Regions from separate parts of the Paenibacillus sp. IHB B 3084 genome, predicted to be linked through region 1. Evidence: riboswitches for the same ligand, from Rfam matches in the RefSeq annotation. Region 1 holds a riboswitch; the other holds the start of a gene.
The links. Region 1 has a riboswitch for glycine ahead of ASL14_RS18755 (alanine/glycine:cation symporter family protein). Riboswitches for the same ligand answer to the same signal wherever they lie in the genome.
Positions count from the first base shown of each region.

Region 2: another riboswitch for glycine. It lies ahead of gcvT (glycine cleavage system aminomethyltransferase GcvT); the one in region 1 lies ahead of ASL14_RS18755 (alanine/glycine:cation symporter family protein).

Region 1 covers NZ_CP013203.1:3,997,208-4,001,629, reverse strand. The annotation lists gene ASL14_RS18760 (radical SAM/SPASM domain-containing protein) at 1-406, shown strand, start outside; gene ASL14_RS18755 (alanine/glycine:cation symporter family protein) at 615-2,033, opposite strand; glycine riboswitch at 2,193-2,287, opposite strand; glycine riboswitch at 2,305-2,381, opposite strand; partial or broken gene ASL14_RS18750 (glycoside hydrolase family 1 protein) at 2,573-4,029, opposite strand; partial or broken gene ASL14_RS18745 (family 1 glycosylhydrolase) at 4,096-4,266, opposite strand; gene ASL14_RS18740 (oxidoreductase) at 4,297-4,422, opposite strand, start outside.
Region 2 covers NZ_CP013203.1:4,250,228-4,254,649, forward strand. The annotation lists gene gcvPA (aminomethyl-transferring glycine dehydrogenase subunit GcvPA) at 1-676, opposite strand, end outside; gene gcvT (glycine cleavage system aminomethyltransferase GcvT) at 807-1,907, opposite strand; glycine riboswitch at 1,988-2,084, opposite strand; glycine riboswitch at 2,085-2,276, opposite strand; gene gcvH (glycine cleavage system protein GcvH) at 2,576-2,971, shown strand; gene ASL14_RS19990 (PTS mannitol transporter subunit IIBC) at 3,365-4,422, shown strand, end outside.

The DNA.
Region 1 (4,422 bases):
AGCAGCCATTGCACAGGGATTGACTGTCAGCTCCTTTATCTCGGATATCCTGCTCCCTACAGGAGCCATATGCTACGCAGCCAAGCCCAATTCCCTGATTATAGGATCAGACGGAAAGCTGTACAAATGCTCAGTCGCCATAGATCAGGAAAACAATCAGTTGGGCCAGATTCACGGGGATGGGAGCATGGAGCTGGATCTCGATAAAATGGCGCTGTGGACCACTTCAGGTGAAGAAACGGACGCAAAGTGCCAAGCCTGCTTTTTCCGACCTGCCTGTCAGGGGAATCATTGCCCCCTGTACCGGATGCGCACGGGGAACCGCCCTTGCTCCTACGAAAAACGGCAGATCAAGCGAACCTTGCGTACGGTATGGCTGCAATCCCAATCGGAGGAGGTGAAATAACATGAAGATTATTCGTCCTGCTGTACGACCTACAGCGATTACAACTGGCCGTCTGTCCAAATCTGTACCCGGCAATTTAAGCTAATCCTAAAGTAGGCTAAGTACACATATCTATAGAGCGCCCGAGCTTCATCCTGCTCTATAACGCAAAAAGGGAGTGCCCTCCCAGCCTGTAATGGCTGAGGGACACTCCCTTTTCGTTGTTTCTTTACGAGCTAACTGTTTGTCCTTTTTCTTCTATGTCTATGGCTGCTCCTGCACTGGCACCTGCAATTATTCCCTTTTTCTTGTTGGGATACAGGGAATCCATATAGGTACGGGTTTCTGCAACTACAATTCCCGACAAGCCAAGCAGTGCAATCAAGTTCGGGAAGGCCATCATGGCGTTAAAGATATCTGCCAGTAACCAGATCGCATCCAGCTTAATAAACGCGCCTCCGGCAACCAGTGCAATGAACAGATAACGGTACGGTTTAATCCATTTGACACCCAGCAAATATTCAACACAGCGTTCTCCGTAGTAGTTCCAGCCAAGCATCGTGGTGAACGCAAACATAATCAGAATGATTGTGAGCAGTTCCGCACCAAGCGGGAATGCGCTGGAGAAAGCTTGCTGCGTCATCAAGCCCGCATCGGTAGGACCGCTCCATACGCCGCTAACCAGCAGCGTCAACCCGGTCATCACACAAATAATCATCGTATCTATAAAGACACCTGTCATGGAAATCAACCCCTGCTCCGCAGGCCATTTGGTTTTGGCGGCTGCGGCTGCAATCGGTGCGCTTCCCAATCCGGCCTCATTGGCAAAAATCCCTCTGGCTACCCCGCTGCGCATTGCCAGCATAATTGTAGCCCCGGCAAATCCACCCGTCGCAGACGTCGTGGAAAATGCCGAATGCAGCACAAGCGCGAGTGCGGCAGGAATCTGATCGGCGAACCGAATCAGTACGATCATACAGATCAGCACGTACAAGCCTGTTTTGAAGGGAACGACTTTGGTCGATACCTTGGCAATGCTTTTGAGCCCTCCAATGGTAACGAGTCCCGTAAGGGTAGCAATGATCACTGCCGTTACAATCGGCGGAACACCAAAGCTGTTTTCGGTCGAGGATACAATCGCTTTGACCTGCGGAAACGTTCCAATCCCGAACAGCGCCACCAGCATCCCGGAAAAGGCGAACAGCATCGCCAGCGGTTTAAAGCGGCGTCCAAGCCCTTTTTCAATATAATACATAGGGCCGCCGGAAAATTGTCCATTCCGATCCTTCACCCGGTATTTTACCGCAAGCACACCTTCCGCATATTTCGTCGCCATCCCGAAAAAGGCTGCAACAACCATCCAGAACAAGGCACCCGGTCCCCCCAGCTTAATCGCTGTTGCAACGCCGACGATACTTCCTGTACCTACTGTAGCCGCCAGCGCCGTACTCAGGGCCGCAAAGCTGCTGACATCCCCGCTACCTTCATTTGGGGCCTTGCCGATCAGCTTGATCGCCAGAGGCAGGCGGAAAACCTGCAACATTTTCAAACGTATGGTCAGCCACAGACCTGTTCCCATGACGAGAATGATCAGAGGGGCACCCCATATCCAACTGCTAATCGCTTCTAACACATGTACCAAATTCATTTCAACCCGCTCCTCCAGCATATTAAAAAACAAAAAAGAGTCAAATCCGCTGATTCGACTCCTGGAGAGGTTAAAGGCACGAAAAAATACAACCATCTTGTGCAGGATTCAGCCACTAACAGCTCATAAAAAAGCCTAGGGCATCCCCTGTCACAGGTTATTCGCGTCTCTGTCCTTTTGCCTGAGAGTTTAAGCAGATGATATCTGCGGTGCACCTTCGGCGCCCAATTAAGGGTCTCTCCAGAGTTCTGTCCGTTTACGGTCCCGCTTGTTGCTGTTATCAGCCCAAGCACCTGAGAGTTTTGCCCCTTCGGTCGGAACTTACGTTCCATCTCCCGCAAACATCAACCAGACATATGAAATTGTTTTTTATTATACAGAAAACTTTCAGCTTTTTACAAGTGAAAAATTTGTGAAGTCGTTTGGTTATCTTAAGATGAGCCTATAAAATAAAGGCGGGCGCAGCCAGATTCATCCTCATGATGTTCTCTGCCGCACCCGCCCCCAGGCCATATTGGGTTATATTCAGTTAGCTTGGATTACAGTTCTTCGCCGTTGGTGGCAATTACATTTTTGTACCAGTCAAAAGAATCCTTCTTGGAGCGCTTCAGTGTTCCGTTACCGTCATCGTCCAGATCAACATAAATAAATCCGTAACGCTTGGACATTTCGGAAGTGGACATACTCACGAGGTCGATAGGTCCCCAGCTAGTGTAACCGATCAGATCCACACCGTCCGCAATCGCTTCCTTCATTTGAGCGATATGTTGGCGCAAATAATCAATGCGATACGTGTCGTGAATGGAGCCGTCTTCTTCCACCTTGTCATATGCACCCAAGCCGTTTTCCACGATGAACAGCGGCTTTGATAACGGTCATATAATGTGTTCAGCGTAACACGCAGGCCGATCGGATCAATCTGCCAGCCCCAGTCAGAGGATTGCAAATATGGATTTTTCACGCCGCCAATCAGGTTCCCCGCTGCTTTCTCGCCTTCCGGACCTGCAGAGACAGTCAAGGTCATGTAATAGCTGAATGAGATGTAATCGACCGTGTTGTTTTTCAGAATTTCGGCATCGCCGGGTTCTGTGTGCAAAACAATATTATTTTCTTCAAAATAACGGTTCATATAATTTGAATATTTCCCACGGGCATGTACATCCGTAAAGAACAGATTCATCTGGTTTTCATGCTGACTTTTCAGCACGTCTTCCGGGTTACACGTATGTGCATAGCTTTCCATACGAGCCAGCATACATCCGATTTGAGAGCCAGGAATAATCTCATGGCCTCGTTTTGTCGCCAATGCGCTCGCCACAAACTGGTGATGCAGGGCTTGATAGATCGCTTGCTGCTTGTTATCTACACGGTCAATGACCACACCGCCACCTGTGAACGGACTCATCGTCATCACATTGATCTCATTAAAAGTCAGCCAGTATTTCACTTTATCCTTATAACGTGTAAACACCGTTTCGGCATAATTTACGTAGTGCTGTATTACTTCGCGACCCAGCCACCCATTATACTTCTGTGTCAGACCTAGCGGTGTTTCGTAATGGGACAATGTCACCAGTGGCTCTATCCCATACTTGCGCAGCTCGTCAAATACATTATCGTAAAATTGCAGTCCTGCTTCATTCGGCTCTGCATCATCGCCATTCGGGAAAATCCGCGACCAGTTGATGGACATACGGAATACCTTAAAGCCCATTTCCGCAAACAATGCGATATCTTCTTTGTAATGATGATAGAAGTCCACACCTTCGCGCTTTGGAAAACGGGCATTTACCTTGCCAGCCAAAATGTCTTCGAGTCGCTCGGACGAAATCTCTATAGCATGATCGTTTGTGCGCTCTGCTTTGGGTACATAGGCAATTACGTCCGCACTGGACAATCCTTTTCCATCTACGTCAAAAGCGCCTTCCAATTGGTTGGCTGCGGTTGCCCCGCCCCACAGAAAGTTTTTCGGAAATCCTTTTAATGTCTTAGTCATAGTATAAGAGCCTCTTTTCTTAGTTTATAGGTTAACACTTGTGGAGCATTCCAATCAGGTGTTGTCCTGCGCAAACAGCTTGATATCTTCTTTGTAACGATGGTAAAAATCAATACCTACCAGCTTCATATTGTCTTCTGTAGGCACTTCTGTAATAGAGCCCTTGATTCCTTGTGGCGATACGTCCTGAGTGGACCAGCCATTACCATCCTCGTTATAAGCACCCTCACACTGGTTATGGCATAACTTCCTTTCTTGATGGCAAGTCTATCGCCGGAAATCAACGATGGACGGGGAAGGCTGCTTAAAGCCGTTTTCCAATATTTCAATTGTCAGCAAAATCTCCTCGTCCTTCACCAGCTTGGGTGTGCCGTTCACGATAGACGCATACAA
Region 2 (4,422 bases), 250 kb from region 1:
GCTTCAGATTTTCCACGGCCCCGAAAAAATTAGGGCTTTGGACCAAAACTGCCGCCGTCTGCTCCGATATGGCCGCCGTTAATGCCTTCACGTCAGTTACACCATCTGCACAGTCGATCTCTACGATATCCAAATCCAGCCCGCGCGCATAGGCAGCCAACACCTGACGTGCCTCCGGATGGACGGTCCGCGATACGATAATCTGCTTGCGGCGGGTGGCAGCGGCAGCCAATGAGCCTGCTTCTGCCAGCGCAGTCGCTCCATCATACATGCTGGCATTGGCTACAGCCATGCCTGTTAATTCGCATATATACGATTGAAATTCGAAGATGGCTTGCAGCTCGCCCTGGCTTACCTCCGGCTGATAAGGAGTGTAGGCTGTATAAAATTCCGAGCGCGAAGTGATATGCTGGATGACGGACGGAATATGATGATCGTAAATCCCTGCGCCGAGAAAGCTGGCGTGCGTGTCTGTATTGGCATTTTGCCCGGCCAGTCCTGATAAGTGGCGGGTTAAGGCTCTTTCGTCTAATCGAGAAGACAGGGGCAGCTCCCCTTTATACCGGATCGCCTCAGGAATATCGCTGAATAAATCGTCGATGGACGATGCGCCGACCACGCGCAGCATTTCAGCTTGATCCTGCTCGGTCATGGGAAGATAACGATGCTGTTTCATTGGGTCTGGCTCCTTTCAACCAACAAGATCGTAAAAACGTAAAACGATTAATAAACGATTAATAAATGATTGCCAACTGGGCAGCGGTTAGTAACGGATCACGATAGTTATAGTAAGACGAGCGTTTAAATCAGTGTGGACGTTTATAAAAGGGTGCGGCTACCACCTCGGCGCGCAGGCGCTTGCCACGAATCTCGACCTCCAGCGGCGTGGATAGGGAACTAAAACGACTGTCCACCAGAGCCAAACCCAGATTACGTTTTAAGGTGGGCGACTGGGTTCCCGTTGTGACCTCGCCGATGTGCTGTCCTTCCGCAAAAACGGGATAATGGGCACGCGGTATGCCACGGTCAAGCATTTCCAGCCCGATCAGCTTGCGCGGAATGCCTTGTTCTTTCTGGCGTTGCAGAGCCTCTCTACCGATAAAATCTCCCTTATTCAGCTTGACGAAAAAGCCTAAACCAGCTTCCAGCGGTGAAATCGTGGCGGACAGCTCCTGTCCGTACAGCGGCAGCCGCGCCTCGAAACGCAGTGTATCCCGGGCTCCAAGTCCGGCGGGAACCAGACCATACGGCTCACCGATGCGAAGCAATCCGTCCCACACTGCCGGTGCATTCGCAGCAGGCACATAAAATTCAAAGCCGTCTTCCCCCGTGTATCCGGTGCGGGAGACGAGCGCTTTTGCTCCGAATAATTGCACATTCTCGCTGAATCGGAAGGAAGCCAGCTTTGTAATGTCCGTGTCTGTCACGGCTGCGGCAATACGTGCAGCTTCAGGTCCTTGCAACGCCAGCAGTGCCACCGCATCTGATATGTTTTCCATATGAACGGATGCAGGCGCATGGCGAAGCAGCCAATCCCAATCCTTATCGATGTTGGAGGCATTCACAACGAGCATGTAACGCTCCGGCCCTTTGTAGTAGACAAGGAGGTCGTCTACTACACCTCCATCCGGGTAACACAGGAGCGAATATTGGGCCTGGCCCGGCTCCAATTGGCTGACATCGTTCGTCGTCACCTGTTGCAGAAATGCTTCGGCTTCCTGGCCCTCGACCAAGAATTCACCCATATGCGATACATCGAATAATCCTGCACGTTGCCGGACGGCCTCATGTTCCTTTTGAATGCCACTGAACTGTACAGGCAGCTCCCAGCCGCCAAAATCAATGCAACGAACCCCCGACAGCGTGCTGTAGGATGAATGCAGCGGCGTTTTTCGCAAGTTAGTCATTTTTCCACTCCTATCCGGTGTGATCGGCTAAACAAAAAAGACAGGCCGAAAAAAACGTATGGACGGCAGTCCACACACTTTTTTTCAGCTCTGTCCTTGATACCTGAGAGTTACCCCGGTGTGTACCGGGTTTCCCCTTGGGTGATCCGCCTGTATGGCGAATGCTCTCCAGAGATGCGTCCGGCAGAGGTCCTTTTGCCTGAGAGATTCACCTGCGGTGCAGGTTTACTCCTTCGGCGCTGCCTCTGGATCAGCTATACGTCATCCGGTCCTGCCGGTTGGTTACAGCTTGATCCGACTCGCTTGCTGCCTTGTTTTACAGGTGGCAACAGCGATGCGAGTGTTGACAGTCTCTCCCTCCACGTTCATCCGCGTTTACAATTATCGGGTGTTTCCAAAAGCACTTGTTATAACCCATTAATACGCAAATTTATTCGAAATGTCAACAAAAATGTCATGAAAAACATTGTTAAAAACATTTTATTCATAAATAAGGATATGTAAGCGTTTGTTATAATCTGTCGTATTTTAGTTAGAAAGATATATGGAGTAATGTGAAATATTTTTGTTAGTATTATTGACATGATAGTTCTAGTTGTCATAATCTTAACCTGTCATAGACGGGTAGGCAAAACGATGTAATCCATATGAAAGCGAGGCGGAGCAGGATGAGTGAAGTGAAGCAGCAATTGTGGTACACGGAAGAACATGAATGGGTTCAGCGCACAGAGGATGGAACGGTACGAATCGGTATTACGGACTTTGCACAGCATCAACTGGGCGATATCGTTTTTGTGGAGCTGCCTGGGGAGGGAGCAGCGATTGAGCAGGGGGCGGAGATTGGTACTATTGAATCGGTAAAGACAGTATCCGACCTGTTCGCTCCAGTAACGGGAACGGTGTTGAAGGTGAATGAAGCGCTGGAAGGTACGCCTGAGCTGGTAAACGAATCGCCCTACGAAAAAGGCTGGATGATCGAAGTGAAGATTGGGGAAGATCTGGAGGGAGCATTAAGCAAGCTGCTGTCTGCGGATCAGTACGAGCAGTTGACTGCCAATGAGTAATAATGGGGCAATGTAGATTGGATAATTGAATAAGGGCGGCGTTTGTCCGCTCGATTTTGTATAAAAATAGTCGCGATGAATTGGCATAGCGGCTATTTTTGCTGTCTTTTTTTGCAAGCGTAATTACGTGTTTTTCTCTTGTTTAGAGGATAGACCTCATACATAAATTGTACCGATGACAGGATGGTTTTTCAACTAAACACTCGTGTTACAGGCCATATTAAGAGGAATTATGCAGAATGATTTCGCGCCTGTTTATCTTAAATTTAAATGTTGTCATCAACGTTCATGACGAAAGTACGTTTTCATTTCGTTGATGAAGATAGCGTTGTCATTTAGTATGAATTTTAAGAAAAGGTAGTGATGCTTTTTACCTAAAAGGAGGATATGAATATGAGCACAGTGGACACAAAGTCCAGTTCAAACGGAGGAGCGCGCGTTGCCGTACAGCGTTTTGGCCGTTTTCTCAGTGGTATGGTTATGCCCAATATGGGGGCCTTTATCGCATGGGGATTGATCACGGCACTCTTTATTCCGACCGGATGGTTCCCAAATGAGGGGTTTGCACAACTGGTTGATCCGATGAAAAATTATTTGCTGCCGCTGCTGATCGGTTATACAGGTGGCACAATGATTCACGGACAGCGCGGAGGTGTGATCGGGGCCATTATGACGATGGGTGTCATTGTCGGGGCGGCCATTCCGATGTTTCTCGGCGCGATGGTAGCTGGTCCGCTGGCTGCATGGATATTGAAGAAATTCGACAAAGCGATTGACGGCAAAGTTAAATCAGGCTTTGAAATGCTGGTCAATAACTTCTCGGCAGGGATTATCGGGGCGATTTTAGCGTTGCTTGCCCATGTGGCAATCGGCCCGGTAGTACAAATCATCAGTCAAGTGTTGTCAGCAGGGGTACAGTTCCTCGTGAACGCAGGGCTGTTGCCGCTCGTCAATCTCATTATTGAGCCCGGAAAAGTATTGTTTTTAAACAACGCGCTGAACCACGGAGTATTGAGTCCGATTGCGCTGGAGGAAGCTTCAAGAACAGGCAAATCCGTTTTGTTCATGCTGGAATCCAACCCTGGACCGGGGCTTGGTATTTTGCTGGCCTACTGCCTGTTTGGTAAAGGTTCTGCGAAGTCGTCGGCTCCCGGTGCGGTCATCATTCACTTTTTCGGCGGGATTCATGAAATTTATTTCCCTTATATTTTGATGAAGCCGATTCTGATTCTTGCTGCTATAGCAGGGGGCGTAGTGGGAACGTTCTGTTTCATGCTGACAGGTGCCGGACTGGTTGCAGCTCCTTCACCGGGTAGTATCATTGCTTATTTCCTGATGACGCCAAAAGGTGGATATTTGCCAATGCTGAGCGGTGTGATCGCTGCTGCGGTCGTATCGTTTGCTGTTGCTGCTGTGTTACTCAAGACAGGTAAGCAAAAAGAAGAGGATCT